DNA from 2 places in the Hydrogenophaga sp. LT287 genome. Region 1 is predicted to be linked to the other one. Evidence: riboswitches for the same ligand, from Rfam matches in the RefSeq annotation. Region 1 holds a riboswitch; the other holds the start of a gene.

The links. A riboswitch is a leader RNA that binds a small molecule or an ion and turns the genes downstream of it on or off. The one in region 1 is predicted to bind S-adenosylhomocysteine.
Region 2: linked by a shared signal. The riboswitch ahead of ahcY (adenosylhomocysteinase) and the one ahead of metH (methionine synthase) in region 1 are both predicted to bind S-adenosylhomocysteine.

The regions. Positions count from the first base shown of each region.
Region 1 is NZ_JBVPZC010000037.1:132-7,277, forward strand. Features, by position in the region: gene AC0GNR_RS17595 (RidA family protein) at 133-468, shown strand; gene AC0GNR_RS17600 (SWIB/MDM2 domain-containing protein) at 702-959, shown strand; gene AC0GNR_RS17605 (sigma-54-dependent Fis family transcriptional regulator) at 1,120-2,715, opposite strand; S-adenosyl-L-homocysteine riboswitch at 3,000-3,109, shown strand; gene metH (methionine synthase) at 3,189-5,885, shown strand; gene AC0GNR_RS17615 (double zinc ribbon domain-containing protein) at 5,986-6,804, shown strand; gene AC0GNR_RS17620 (D-hexose-6-phosphate mutarotase) at 6,801-7,146, opposite strand, start outside.
Region 2 is NZ_JBVPZC010000009.1:59,012-66,157, reverse strand. Features, by position in the region: gene ahcY (adenosylhomocysteinase) at 1-1,004, opposite strand, end outside; S-adenosyl-L-homocysteine riboswitch at 1,079-1,166, opposite strand; gene AC0GNR_RS09365 (HAD-IIB family hydrolase) at 1,221-2,030, shown strand; gene AC0GNR_RS09360 (YeeE/YedE family protein) at 2,073-3,170, opposite strand; gene AC0GNR_RS09355 (hypothetical protein) at 3,317-3,703, shown strand; gene AC0GNR_RS09350 (hypothetical protein) at 3,728-4,066, opposite strand; gene AC0GNR_RS09345 (excinuclease ABC subunit UvrA) at 4,113-7,146, opposite strand, start outside.

The DNA.
Region 1 (7,146 bases):
GTTGATCACTCCTGCTCCTCCGTGCTGAAAAATTCAGCAGGATAGAGCGGCAACGTGGCTCAGATTTCAACGTGAACGCGTCCCGAAATGGCCCAGTTTTGGAAATGAATCAACACGCTGTCAACGCAAACCGTGGCGTTCTCGCATTACAACCACCTGTCGGCGCAACTGCCGATCGATGCAAAGACGGGCAACCTGGTTTCCGGCGGCGTTGCAGAGCAAGCCGAGCAGTGCTTGGCCAATATTAAAGCCATCGTGGAGAGCATCAACCACTCGATGGCCGACGTGGTCAAGGTCAATGTCTACCTGAAGAACCTTGCTGATGCCGATGCTGTCAATAGACTCTGTGCCACGCATTTTCAGAGCGCAGGACCGGCCAGTCGCTTCGTTGGTGTTTCGGAACTGCCTAAGGGCGCGTTGATCCAGATCGATGCCGTGGTTTCGAACGCTGAAGGAACGGCGCGATAAGCATTTCGCTACCCATAAAGTCGATGCCCGCTTGACCTTCAAGAGCCGTTCGGACTCGGACAACCGTCGGCTGCCCCAGTGGTGGCACCAGCGTCCCCCCAGCTTGGTCATCGACCCTGCGCCTGCCTCATAACAGGCGCCAAGATCCTCGACCCCGCTTGGTCCTAGGCGGGTGGTTGCAGAGGGATCTGGCGCACGCCCTAGAATGGGCCGCTTTAACCCACGAGTTTCACATGACCACTGCCAAGAAGCCAACCGCATTCAGCCGAGCCCTCACCCCCAGCGCCGAGCTGGCCGCTGTGATCGGTGCAACGCCGCAACCCCGCACCGAAGTGGTGAAGCTCATGTGGGAATACATCAAGGCCAACAACCTGCAGAACCCGGCAAACAAGCGCAACATCTTGGCGGACGCCAAGCTCAAGGCGGTGTTCGGCAAAGACGAAGTCACCATGTTTGAAATGACCGGGCTGGTGGGCAAGCACCTGAGCTAACCCACTACGGCGCCCGGCTCTCGGGCCAGGCGCTGTGCGGTGAGCCATAGGCGGCTCATGCGCACGGGTCTGCTACAGCAGCGCCCACCCAGCTCGACGGACCGCACCTCGCCGGTCCGGTCGCCAGCCTACAGGCGATTCCGTCGTCGCTTGAATCGCCTCACCTCAATCCCGCCTTCCTCAACCGGTAGCCAAACTGCCGCAGCGTGAGCCCCAGGCTTTGCGCGGCTTGGCTCTGGTTGCCGTGGTGGCGCAGCAGGGCGTCTTGCAGGGTTTGGGTGCTGTGTGAACGGGCACTTTGGTAGTCGCGCACGTGGCTTGCCAGCAGGGGCAAGCTGGGTGGCGGCTCGGCTGTGGCCAGCGGTGCCCAGGCTTCGGGCATGAAGCGTTCCAGCGCGGCGGCGCTGATGCCGGGGTGATCGGCCAGCAGCACCAGCCGCTCAATCAGGTTGCCCAGCTCGCGGATGTTGCCGGGCCAGTTGTGCGCTTCCAACCGGGCCAGCGCGTCGGGCGCCAGGTACACGTTGCGCTGGTGCGCCTGGTTGGCGCGGCTTACAAAATGCAGCGCCAGGGCGCGCACGTCTTCGCGGCGCTCGCGCAGGCTGGGCAGGCGAATGGGGATGACGTTGAGCCGGTAATACAGGTCTTGCCGGAAGCGCCCGGCCTGCACCTCGCGGGCCAGGTCGCGGTTGGTGGCGGCCACCAGCCGCACGTCGATGCGCAGTTCGCGTTGGCCGCCCAGGCGCACCAGCGTGCCTTCTTGCAGGGTGCGCAGCAGCTTGCTTTGCATGGGCAGTGGCAGTTCGCCAATTTCGTCCAGAAAAATGGTGCCGCCGTTGGCCTGCTCAAACCAGCCGGGGCGCGCGCTGTGGGCGCCCGTGAATGCACCGCGCTCGTGGCCAAAGAGTTCACTTTCAAACAGCGTTTCGGGAATGGCCGAACAGTTGACCTTGATGAAGGGCTGTACATGCCGGCCACTGGCCAGGTGCACGGCGCGGGCAAACAGCTCTTTGCCGGTGCCCGACTCGCCCAGCAGCAGCACCGTGGCTTGGGATTGCGACACCCTTTCCAGCTCGCCCAGCGCTTGCAGCAGCGCGGGCGAACGGCCAATGAGGCCGTAGCGCGCGGTGTGGGTGTCCAGCGCGCGGCTGAGCACTTCGTTGCGGGCTTCGAGCTGGCGGGTTTGCTCGGCCACCAGCTGTTCCAGCTGGAGCAGTTGCCCAGCCAGCGTGGCCAGCAGGCGCAGCACGGCCAGGTCGTCGTTCAGGTGGCGCTGGCGGCTGCGGATGCGGTGGCAGCCCAGCACGCCCACGGTGGCGCCGTTGATTTCAATGGGCAGCGCAAGGTAGGCCACGGTCTGCGGCGGCAGCTCGGCCCGCGCCACGGTGCGAAACAAAAACAGGGGTTCGGCGTCCACGTCTTGCACGATGGCGGGCAGCCCGCTGGCCAGCACCCGCCCGGTGATGCCTTCGCCCCAACGGAACACGCCGCGCGCCGCCTCGTCGGTGGTGAGGCCGTAAGCATGGCGCACCGAAGCCGTGCGCGGCTGGTCCGGCAACACCTCGTCAGCCAGCACCATGCGCCCCCGGTTCAGGCCCAGCAGCTCGCTCATGAGGTGCAGCATTTCGCGCAGCACAAACGCCGGCGCCAGGCTACGGCCCACGAGCTTCATCACCTCGCGCATGAGCAGGAGTTCCTGGGTGGGCCAGTCGGTGGCGGGGTCGCTGGCGTCGGAAAGTGGGCGGTGCGGTGGCATGGCTGTGTGGCGGTTGCGGGTACTGCAAGCAAACATCGCACCAGAGACGTGATGAACCACATGAAAGCAGGCTTTAAAACCCTGCCATCCAACGAAAGAAGGCTTTTACACGCGTGAGGCGGGCCCTGCTGAGCTGGTGGGGCTGCTGGCCGGGCGATCTTGAGAGGCTTGAGCGGCTACCTCACCCAAACGAGGTCAAGGCAGGTCTACCTAGCTGCTGAAGCACTCCATGAGCGCACAAGCCCCGCAGCAGAGTGCCACTGGGCCATGCTTTAAAATCAATCCCTCTCAAGGAGCGCTGCAGCGACCCACCGACCCGGTGGGCGTCAGGCTTGAGACACCGGGCGTCTACCGCCCCGCCGGTCCGTCCGGCCCCCAACGGCGCTCACCAGTTTCAGCCTGCAACCCTGGTGAGCCCCATGTCCGTTGATTCCACCTCGTCTTCTTCTTCGTCCGCCGTGGCCGTGCCGCCCATGCTGCTGTCTGGCCTGGAGCCGCTGCGCATTGGCACCGACAGCCTGTTTGTGAACGTGGGCGAGCGCACCAACGTCACCGGCTCCAAGGCGTTTGCTCGCATGATCCTGAACGGCGAATACGAGCAGGCGCTGGCCGTGGCGCGTCAGCAGGTGGAAAACGGTGCGCAGATCATCGACATCAACATGGACGAGGCCATGCTGGACAGCAAGGCCGCGATGGTGAAGTTCCTGAACCTGATCGCCGGCGAGCCCGACATTGCGCGTGTGCCGGTGATGGTGGACAGCTCGAAGTGGGACGTGATTGAAGCCGGCCTGCGCTGCGTGCAGGGCAAGGGCGTCGTCAACTCGATCAGCATGAAAGAGGGCGTGGACGAGTTCAAGCGCCAGGCCGGGCTGGTGAAGCGCTACGGCGCCGCTGCGGTGGTGATGGCCTTTGACGAAAAGGGCCAGGCTGACACCTACGAGCGCAAGGTGGAAATTTGCGAGCGCGCTTACCGCGTGCTGGTGGATGAAGTGGGTTTCCCGCCGGAAGACATCATCTTCGACCCCAACATCTTCGCCATCGCCACCGGCATTGAAGAGCACAACAACTACGCGGTCGATTTCATCAACGCCACGCGCTGGATCAAGCAGCACCTGCCGGGCGCCAAGGTGAGCGGCGGTGTGTCCAACGTGTCGTTCAGCTTTCGGGGCAACGACCCGGTGCGCGAGGCGATCCACACCGTCTTTCTGTACCACGCCATCAAAGCCGGCATGGACATGGGCATCGTCAACGCGGGCATGGTGGGCGTGTACGACGAGCTGGAGCCCGAGTTGCGGGAGCGCGTGGAAGACGTGGTGTTGAACCGCCGGCCTGATGCGGGCGAGCGCCTGGTGGAAGTGGCCGAAAACGCCAAGGGCGCGGCCAAGGACGACAGCAAGAAAAACGAGTGGCGCGGCCTGCCCATCCGCGAGCGGCTCACACACGCGCTGGTGCGCGGCATGAACGAGCACATCACCGAAGACACGGAAGAAATGTGGCGCCTGATTGAGGCCGCCGGCGGGCGCCCGCTGAACGTGATCGAGGGCCCGCTCATGGACGGCATGAACGTGGTGGGCGATCTGTTTGGCCAGGGCAAGATGTTTCTGCCGCAGGTGGTGAAAAGCGCGCGCGTGATGAAGCAGGCCGTGGCCCACTTGCTGCCCTACATCGAAGCCGAAAAGCTGGCGCTGCAGGCGGCCGGTGGCGACGTGAAAGCCAAGGGCAAGATTGTGATTGCCACCGTGAAGGGCGACGTGCACGACATCGGCAAAAACATCGTCACCGTGGTTTTGCAGTGCAACAACTTCGAGGTGGTGAACATGGGCGTGATGGTGCCCTGCCACGAGATCCTCGCCATGGCGAAGAAAGAGGGCGCAGACATCGTGGGCCTGTCGGGCCTGATCACGCCCAGCCTGGAAGAAATGCAGTACGTAGCCAGCGAGATGGAGAAAGACGCGCACTTTCGCGACGCGCAGATTCCACTGCTCATTGGTGGCGCCACCTGCAGCCGTGTGCACACCGCCGTGAAGATCGCGCCGCACTACAGCGGCCCGGTGGTGTATGTGCCCGACGCTTCGCGCAGCGTGAGCGTGGCGCAGGGTTTGCTGAGCGATCAGGCGGCCAAATACATCGCCGAACTCAACGCCGACTACGACAAGGTGCGCACCCAGCACGCCAACAAAAAGCAGGTGACGCTGTGGCCGCTGGCGCAGGCGCGCGCCAACAAAACGCCCATCAAGTGGGCGGGCTTCACACCCACCCAACCCAAGTTCATTGGCAAGCGCCAGTTCAAGAATTTCGACCTGGCCGAGATCGCCAAATTCATCGACTGGGCGCCGTTCTTTCAGACCTGGGACCTGGCCGGCCCGTACCCCGCCATCCTGGACGACGCCGTGGTGGGCGAGCAGGCCCGCAAGGTGTTTGCTGATGGGCAGGCCATGCTGAAGAAGATCATTGAAGGCCGCTGGCTCAGCGCCAATGGCGTGATCGGTCTGTACCCGGCCAACACGGTGAACGACGACGACATTGAGCTGTACACCGATGAGACCCGCAGCCAGGTGGCGCTGACCTGGCACGGCCTGCGCCAGCAAACCGAAAAGCAGATGGTGGAAGGCGTGATGCGCCCCAGCCGCTGCCTGGCCGATTTTGTGGCGCCCAAGGGCGCGGCCAACGACTACGTGGGCCTGTTCGCCGTGACCGCCGGGCTGGGCAGCGAAAAGAAAGAAAAGCAGTTTCTCGACGCGCACGACGACTACAGCGCCATTCTGTTCAAGTCGCTCGCAGACCGCCTGGCCGAAGCCTTTGCCGAGTGTTTGCACCACCGCGTGCGCACCGACCTGTGGGGTTACGCCGCGGGTGAGGCGCTGAGCAACGAAGAGCTCATCAAAGAAAAGTACCAGGGCATCCGCCCCGCACCGGGCTACCCGGCCTGCCCCGACCATTCGGTCAAGCGCGCCATGTTTGCGCTGTTGCAGTGCGACGACATTGGCATGGGTCTGACCGAAAGCCTGGCCATGACGCCGGCCGCCAGCGTGAGCGGTTTCTACCTGAGCCACCCCGACAGCACCTATTTCAACGTGGGCAAACTCGGCGAAGACCAGATGCAAGACCTGGCCGCGCGCAGCGGCGTGGCGGTGACCGATCTCAAGCGCTGGCTGGGCACCAACCTCTGAAGCCGCTCGTCCAGCCGGGTTGGCCGCCGACCTGACGGTGGGGGGTGGTGCAGGAAGCGCGTGCTACAAGGCCAGCACAGTGTTGGACTTGGGGTGATTCATGGCGGTGTGCGCGGCTTGCGGTGCCGAAAACAGGGACAAAGCCAAATTTTGCAAGGGGTGCGCCCAGGCGCTCGTGCCGCTCGCTGCGGCTGTGCCTGCGCCTGCGCCTGCGCCTGCGCCTGCGCCGGCGTCTAGAGGGCTGGCCTGCCCTGCGTGCCATGCGCTCAACCGGCGCTCCGCCACGGTGTGCAAGTCCTGCGAGGCCTCGCTGAGCCCGAGCCTGCCTGGTACAGCGGCCAGCACCGGTGTGGTGTTGGCTCGCCGCCGCTGGGGCTGGATCATCGGCCCGGCTTTGCTGGTTGCAATTGGTGCTGCCTGGTGGGTACAGGCACAGCACCCTGCTGCGCCCTATGTGCCGGTTGGGGCGCCTGTGGTGGCCCAGCCAGAGCCGACCGCAGGGCCACGGGTGCAGGTCACCATCACCGCCGCCCTAACGGTGCCAGCCGTTGCAGAAGCCCTGCTCCCGAGCGAAGTCCCGCCCCGCCCGGTACCCGTGAAAAAAGAACCCAAATCCGCCAAAGCTTCCAACCCGCGCGGTACTGCGCAGGCCGAACGACAGAGCCCGCCCGCTACCCCACAGCCGGAACCTGCCGCAACCCAGGCTGATGGATTGCCGCGACCATCGGCCCCAGGCGAATCGGACCGTTTGCCCGCAGTTACCGCATCGGTGGACCAGCAGTGTGCCGATCGCAGCAACTTCATCGCCCGGGACATCTGCCGCATTCGAGCCTGCAACGACGCCGCCCGGGCGGCCGACCCGGTCTGTGTCCGGTTCCGCCAGATGGAAGAGGCGAACCGCCAGAGGCAGCAGAACTAGACCGATACCTCGACCGCCATACCGTGCTCGCCACCTGGCGGCACTGTCACCACCTCGTCCGCCGCGTTGGCGGTTTCCACGCAGACGAAGCGCAGGTACGCGTCGTCCTTCAGGTCGGTCATGCCTGCAGCGATGGAGATCCAGGGGTTCCACATCACCGCCGTGCGGCTGCCCTGTGCGCTCAGGCGGGTGCGGCGCTGCAAAGCGTCATCAACGATCGTCAGTGCGGCGGGTACACCGGTGTAAATGCGGTCCACTTCGGCGGCGATGTGCACGGCACCCGTTTGCCGCTTCACCGCGCCGCCCGCGCCGGTGGCATTGTCGATGTAGCTGCAGCCCTCC
Region 2 (7,146 bases), on a different contig from region 1:
GCCGCCATGTGCTCGTAGCGGATCACGTTCTTGTTGCCGGTGGCGGACACGAAAATGTCGCACTTGTCGGCGGCGTATTCCATGGTCACCACTTTGTAGCCTTCCATCGCGGCCTGCAGGGCGTTGATGGGGTCGATCTCGGTCACCCACACCTGAGCGCTCAAGGCGCGCAGGGCCTGGGCCGAGCCTTTGCCCACGTCGCCGTAGCCGGCCACCACGGCCACCTTGCCGGCGATCATCACGTCGGTGGCGCGCTTGATCGAATCGACCAGCGACTCGCGGCAACCGTACAGGTTGTCGAACTTGCTCTTGGTCACCGAGTCGTTCACGTTGATGGCGCGGAACATGAGCGAGCCCTTGGCCGACATCTCGTTCAGGCGCAGCACGCCGGTGGTGGTTTCTTCGGTCACGCCAATGATCTGGACGCTCTTGCGGCTGTACCAGGTGGCGTCTTCGGCCAGCTTCGCCTTGATGGCGGCGTACAGGCAGGTTTCTTCTTCGCTGGTGGGGTTCTCCAGCAACGATGCGTCTTTTTCAGCGCGCTTGCCCAGGTGCATGAGCAAGGTCGCGTCGCCGCCGTCGTCCAGGATCATGTTGGGGCCTTCGCCTTCGGTGCCGGCGGCGCCAAAGTCAAAGATGCGGTGGGTGTAGTCCCAGTAGTCGGCCAGGGTTTCGCCCTTGATGGCGAACACCGGCGTACCGGCGGCGGCGATGGCCGCGGCGGCGTGGTCTTGCGTCGAGAAGATGTTGCAGGAAGCCCAGCGCACTTGCGCACCCAGCGCCTGCAGGGTCTCGATCAGCACGGCCGTTTGAATGGTCATGTGCAGCGAACCGGTGATGCGTGCGCCCTTCAGGGGCTGCTTGGCCGCGAACTCTTCGCGGATGGCCATCAGGCCGGGCATTTCGGTTTCGGCAATTTTGATTTCTTTGCGGCCCCAGTCGGCCAGGCCAATGTCGGCAATGACGCAGTCAGCGTTGAGGGCGGAAGGAATGCGTGCGTTCATGGTTCGCTCCAATACAGGTTGAATGAACCACCTTGGGCGCGAAACGCGGGCAAAAAAAAGCCCATCGCACCAGAGGTGGATGAGCGTCGTTGCATTTATTTCCGAGCCTCACGCCCCGCGCTGGCCGGTGGCCAGGGGTGCGCTGCAACGCTCCTCGGATCCCGCAATTCTAGCGCAGTCCGGCTTTTTGCGTGTGTGCGAAACTGGCGCGCTTTCATGCCCCAGTTTGCCCATTCCCCCCTTTCCAGCTGGCCCCAAGCAGCCCGCGCGCGCATTGCCGGCGTGCTGACCGACATTGACGACACGTTGACCACCGAAGGGGCCATCACGCCTGACGCGCTGGACGCCCTGCACCGGCTGCGGGCCGCAGGGCTGCCGGTGTTTGCCATCACCGGGCGCCCCTCGGGGTGGAGCGAAGCGTTTGCCCTGGCCTGGCCGGTGAACGCCATCGTGGCGGAAAACGGCGCAGTGGCGCTGTGGAGGGGCCCCACCGGGCAACTGCAGCGCGGTTACTTGCAAGACGCCACCACGCGCCGCGCCAACTTCCAGCGGCTGCAAACCGTGGCCGCACACATTCTGAGCGAGCTGCCCCACGCCCGCCTGGCACAAGACAGCGCGGGCCGAGAAACCGACATCGCCATTGACCACAGCGAACACCACCACCTACCCGCAGCAGATATTCAGCGGGTGGTCCAGCTGATGCAAAACCAGGGCCTCAACGCCACGGTGAGTTCCATCCACATCAACGGCTGGATAGGCGGACATGACAAACTGGAAGGCGCCCGCTGGGTCGTGCGCCAACAGCTCGGGCGCGACCTCGACGCGGAACTGGACCAGTGGGTGTACGTGGGCGATTCCACCAACGACGCCCGCATGTTTGGCCGTTTTCCCCACAGCGTGGGCGTGGCCAATGTGGCACGTTTCTGGCACCAGCTGCCACACCAGCCCCGCTATGTGACGGCGGGCGAGCGCGGCGCCGGCTTTACGGAGGTGGTGAACGCCGTGCTGGCCTCGCGCGCGGGCTGAACAGCACTGAGAACCGGCCAGCGGGCGCCAAACACACCGGCGTCAAGGCGCCTGCTGCGCCACCGCCGCACCGCTGGGCGCCTCGACCTTGTGGTGCGGGCGGTCAAATACCCGGTCGGCCAGGCCGCCACCCACCCACATGCCCAGCAAGGTCAGCCACGCCGTCACGGCAAAAATGGCGCCTCCCGTCATACCGGCGCCCACGGCGCAGCCGCCGGCCAGCATCGACCCAAAGCCCATCAGCACCGCGCCGATGATGTACCGCGGCATGGTGTAGCCGCCGCCAAAGCCTTCCAGCTTCCAGTCGCCGCCCACCAGCGCACCCACCAGCGAGCCCAGAAACACCCCGGGCATGAGCCCCAGACCAAAGGTCCATGGCTCGCCGGGCTCGCTCAGCACCCGCATCAGCCATTCGGCTGAAGGGCCGCTGAAGGTGAGGCCCTGAATCTGCACCGGCTCAAACGAGTTCGCCATCACCTGGTAGGTGCCGGCCCAGGCCAGCGCCACCATCAGCCCGGTGCCGATGCCGCCCGCCCATTTCCAGAAGCCCCAGCCGCTGTGGTGCGCAAAAAACAGCGCCGTGATCAACCACACCGCAGCAAACACCAGCCCATCCCAAGGGCCTGCACCCACCAGCGCCAACACGCTGCGCGCCGGGCCACCGTCCACCACCCACCAGCTGGCCATGGCCTCGCGCAGCGGCGCCAGCACCCCACCCAGCGAAGCCTGGGCCACCACCGCAAAGATCAGCCCCGACAGCAGGGCACGCAGGTTGCCGTTGGCCGACAGCACCAGCAAGCGGCTGGCGCAACCCCGCGTCATGACCATGCCCACACCAAAAATCAGCCCGCCCAGCAAAGCGCCCGACAAGCTGCCCTGGGCCGACAGCTGGCGCGCCGTGCTCACGTCCAGCCCGCCCGACACCACCAGCAGCTGCACGCCCACCACCGCCGTGGCAAAGGCCAGCAACCACACCGCCAGCTTGTCACCAAACTTGCCGTGCCAAAACTCAATGACCGCCGCACGCAGGCAAAACCGCGAGCGCTGGGCAAAAAAGCCGAAGCCCAGCCCCACCAGCACGCCGCAAAGCGCCAGCACCTTGGGTTCGCCCCGGCTCTCAATCCAGCCTGTCCAGTCCATTGCGACTCCAATTATTTGTATATGCGTATTTTTGGATGTTACGCCGAGGCCCATCCGCCGGGTTGATCTTTAGCAAACTCTGTGCAACGTTTTCAACGGGTTAAGCTCATACAACAGCGTTTTCTGAAACCCGAAAGGACCCTTCAATGGCCATTCCCTGGCTGCTGGCTCTCAAAGTCATACCCTGGGGCGACGTGATTGAGCACGCGCCCAAGGTGCTCAACGCCGCACGCAAGCTGATGGACCGCCAGCGCACCGAACCCGCGCCCGCCGTGTCCACAACCGCCACCGCCGACTGGATGGGCGAGGCCCAGCCGAGCCTGGGTGAACTCAAAAACCGGTTGATTGCGGCCCAGGTGCAGCTGGACCGGCAAGCCGAGACGCAAGAACAGCTCACCCAGACACTGGCCGAACTGGCCGAACAAAATGCGCGCCTGGTCAGCGCCGTGGAAGTGCTGCGCCTGCGCACCCGCATGCTGCTGTGGGGCGCAGCGGCGCTGGTGCTGGCCGTGGCGTGGCTGGCGTTGCGCTGAGCACCACCGCCGGGCCATCCGGCTTCAGCGCGCCCCTTGGTCAGGGCGCTGCGCGGTCAGCGAAGCGTCGCAACCCACACCGGCCGCGATCCAGCGCCGCGCCAGCCGGCGCAGCAGCGGTGCCGCCCAGCGCCAGCGCGGCCCCAGCACGCCCTCGGCATCGTTGATAGCGCCACAACGGTAAAGGCAATCGGCGTCTGCCCAACGCAGCGCGTCGCAAGCGCCCGTTCGCTTGCGCGAGATCACCTGACCCAGCGGGCAAGGCTCAGCCAGACAACACACCCCGCAACCGTTGCAGGGCGCGCCCAGCGCTGGCTGGTGCGGCGCGTCGGGGTGGATGTGAATGACTTGGTACGGGCTCAATGGCGCTCTCGATTGGGCTTCGACAGGCTCAGCCCGAACGGATGTTTCACACCCGCGCCAGCACTGGCCCCAGCACCCGGCCGGTGTGCGTGTCCAGCCGCACCACCTCGTCGGGAGGGGCTTCGGCCACCACACGGCCACCGCCACCACCGCCCTCGGGGCCCAGGTCGATGATCCAGTCGGCTTCGGCCATCACGTCCAGATCGTGTTCGATCACGATCACGCTGTGGCCGCCGTCCACTAGGCGGTGCAGCACACGAATGAGTTTTTCCACGTCGGCCATGTGCAGGCCCACCGTGGGCTCGTCCAGCACGTAGAGCGTGTGCGGCGCCTTCTGGCCGCGCCGTCCGATGTCGTCGCGCACCTTGCTGAGCTCGGTCACGAGCTTGATGCGCTGCGCCTCGCCGCCGCTGAGCGTGGGACTGGGCTGGCCCAGCGTAAGGTAGCCCAGGCCCACGTCTTTCAGCAGCTGCAGCGGGTGGCTGATGTTGGGCATGGCGGCGAAAAATTCGACCGCTTCGTCCACATCCATCTGCAGCACGTCGCCAATGCTCTTGCCCTTCCAGGTCACAGCCAGGGTCTCGGGGTTGAAGCGCGCACCGTGGCAGACCTCGCAGGGCACTTTCACGTCGGGCAAGAAGCTCATTTCGATGGTGCGCATGCCCTGCCCTTCGCAGCCGGGGCAGCGGCCTTCGCCGGTGTTGAAGCTGAAGCGGCCCGGGCCGTAGCCGCGCGCCTTGGCTTCCAGCGTGTCGGCAAACAGCTTGCGCACCGTGTCCCAGAAACCGATGTAGGTCGCGGGGCAGCTGCGCGGGGTTTTGCCGATGGGGGTTTGGTCGACTTCCAGCACGCGGTCCACCACCTCGGAGCCAATGAGCTTGTCGCAGCCGGTCCAGGTGGGGCGCTCGCCGGCGTCCCACTGCTGGCGGCCAGCGAAGGTGCTGCGCTGCGACACGGCTGCTGCCGCGTTGGTGAGCAGCACGTCGCGGGCAAAGGTGGACTTGCCGGAGCCGCTGACGCCGGTGACGACCACCAGGCGCTGCAGGGGCACGGCGACCGTGAGGTTTTGCAAGTTGTGCAGCTTGGCGCCACGCACTTCGAGCCAGTGGTTGTCGAGGGGGGTGGACGCAAGAGGTGTGGGCGTTGAAGTCGCTGAAATGGGGTCAGAGCCCGATTTCGAATTGCGTTTCGCGCTCCGTTGAGGGGACTGTCCTGAATCTGGATCTGACCCCTTTTCAGCTGTCGCCACCTCGCCAGCCGCAGTAGACACAAGCCGCCTTGGTTGCAGCGGGTGCTTCATGGCGTGCAGCAGGTAGCGCCCGGTGACGGACTCTTCGTTCGCCGACAGGTCGGCCACCGACCCCTGCGCCACCACCCGCCCACCGCGTTTGCCGGCGCTGGGGCCAATGTCGATGATGTGGTCGGCGCGGCGGATGGTGTCTTCGTCGTGCTCCACCACCACCAGGGTGTTGCCCATGTCGCCGAGCTTGTGCAGCGCGTTGAGCAAAATCGCGTTGTCGCGCGCGTGCAGGCCAATGGTGGGCTCGTCGAGCACGTAACACACGCCTTGCAAATTGCTGCCCAGCTGCGCCGCCAGGCGGATGCGCTGGGCCTCGCCACCGCTGAGGGTGGGTGCGCCACGGTCGAGCGTGAGGTAGTTCAGGCCCACTTCTTCCAGGAAAGCCAGGCGGCTTTCGATCTCGGGCAGCAGATCGCGCGCGATGTCGGCTTCGCGGCTCGTCAACACGTCCACTTTCAGCAAGCCCTGCACCCACGCGCGGACTTCGCTGACCGACAGGCGCGCCACATCGGTGATGCCCAGACCGGCCTGACCGGTCTTCGCATAGGCGCCGAACCGCACGGCGCGGGCCTGTGCGTTCAAGCGCGTGCCCTCGCAGCTGGGACAAGGCTGGTCCACCAGGTCTTCCACCTCGGGCTCGGCAAAGCTCTGCTCGCGGCCGCGCTCTTTGTCGTCGCGCACCGAGTCGTCCAGCGCCTTGCGCTGCTCGCGCGAGAGCGCCAGACCGGTCCCCACGCAGTCGGGGCACCAGCCGTGTTTGCTGTTGTATGAAAAAAGGCGCGGGTCCAGTTCGGGGTAGCTGGTGGCGCACACCGGGCAGGCGCGGGTGGTCGAAAACACCTCCAGCCGGCCCAGCCCCACGGTGGTGGTGCCGTCGGCCAGCGCCTGGGCCAGGCCATCGAGCGGGTGCAACACATGCACCTGCCCTTTGCCAATTTCCAGCGCCTTGGTGAGCTGCGTGCGCAGCCAGGCTTCGTCGGCGGGGTTCACCACGCCGTCGGCCACCGGCAGTTCAATGGTGTGCTCCTTGAAGCGGTCGATGCGCGGGAAGCCGGTGGTGGGCAGAAACTCGCCGTCCACCCGCAGGTGGGTGTGGCCGCGCGGGCGAGCCCAGTCGGCCAGCTCGGTGTAAACGCCTTTGCGGTTGATCACCAGCGGCGCCAGCAGGCCAATGTGCTGGCCCTTGTAGCGCTGAAGAATGGCGGCGGCGATGCTGTCGGGGCTTTGCGGCATCACGGCTGCGCCGTCGTGCACGCAATGCTGGGTGCCCAGCTTCACATACAGCAGGCGCAGAAAGTGCCAAACCTCGGTGGTGGTGCCCACCGTGCTCTTGCGCCCGCCGCGCGAAAGCCGCTGCTCAATGGCCACCGTGGGCGGAATGCCATACACCGCGTCCACCTCGGGCCGGCCGGCCGGCTGCACGATGCTGCGCGCGTAGGCGTTGAGCGATTCAAGGTAACGCCGCTGGCCCTCGTTGAACAAAATGTCGAAGGCCAGCGTGGACTTGCCGGAACCGCTCACGCCCGAAATGACGTTGAACTGGCCGCGCGGAATGTCCACGCTCAGGTTTCTGAGGTTGTGCTCTTTGGCGTTGACGATGCGAATGGCGTTGCTGTGGCCCGCCTGGCGCTCCGCCGCCGCGTGCTGGCGCTGGGGCTGCTGCAGGTAATCGGTCAACCGACCTTCGTGCACCGCATGCACCTCGCCCATGGATGCCGCGTAGTCGCGCAGCGCCTTGGCCGTGTGGCTGGTGGGGTGCAGCCGCACTTCTTCCGGTGTG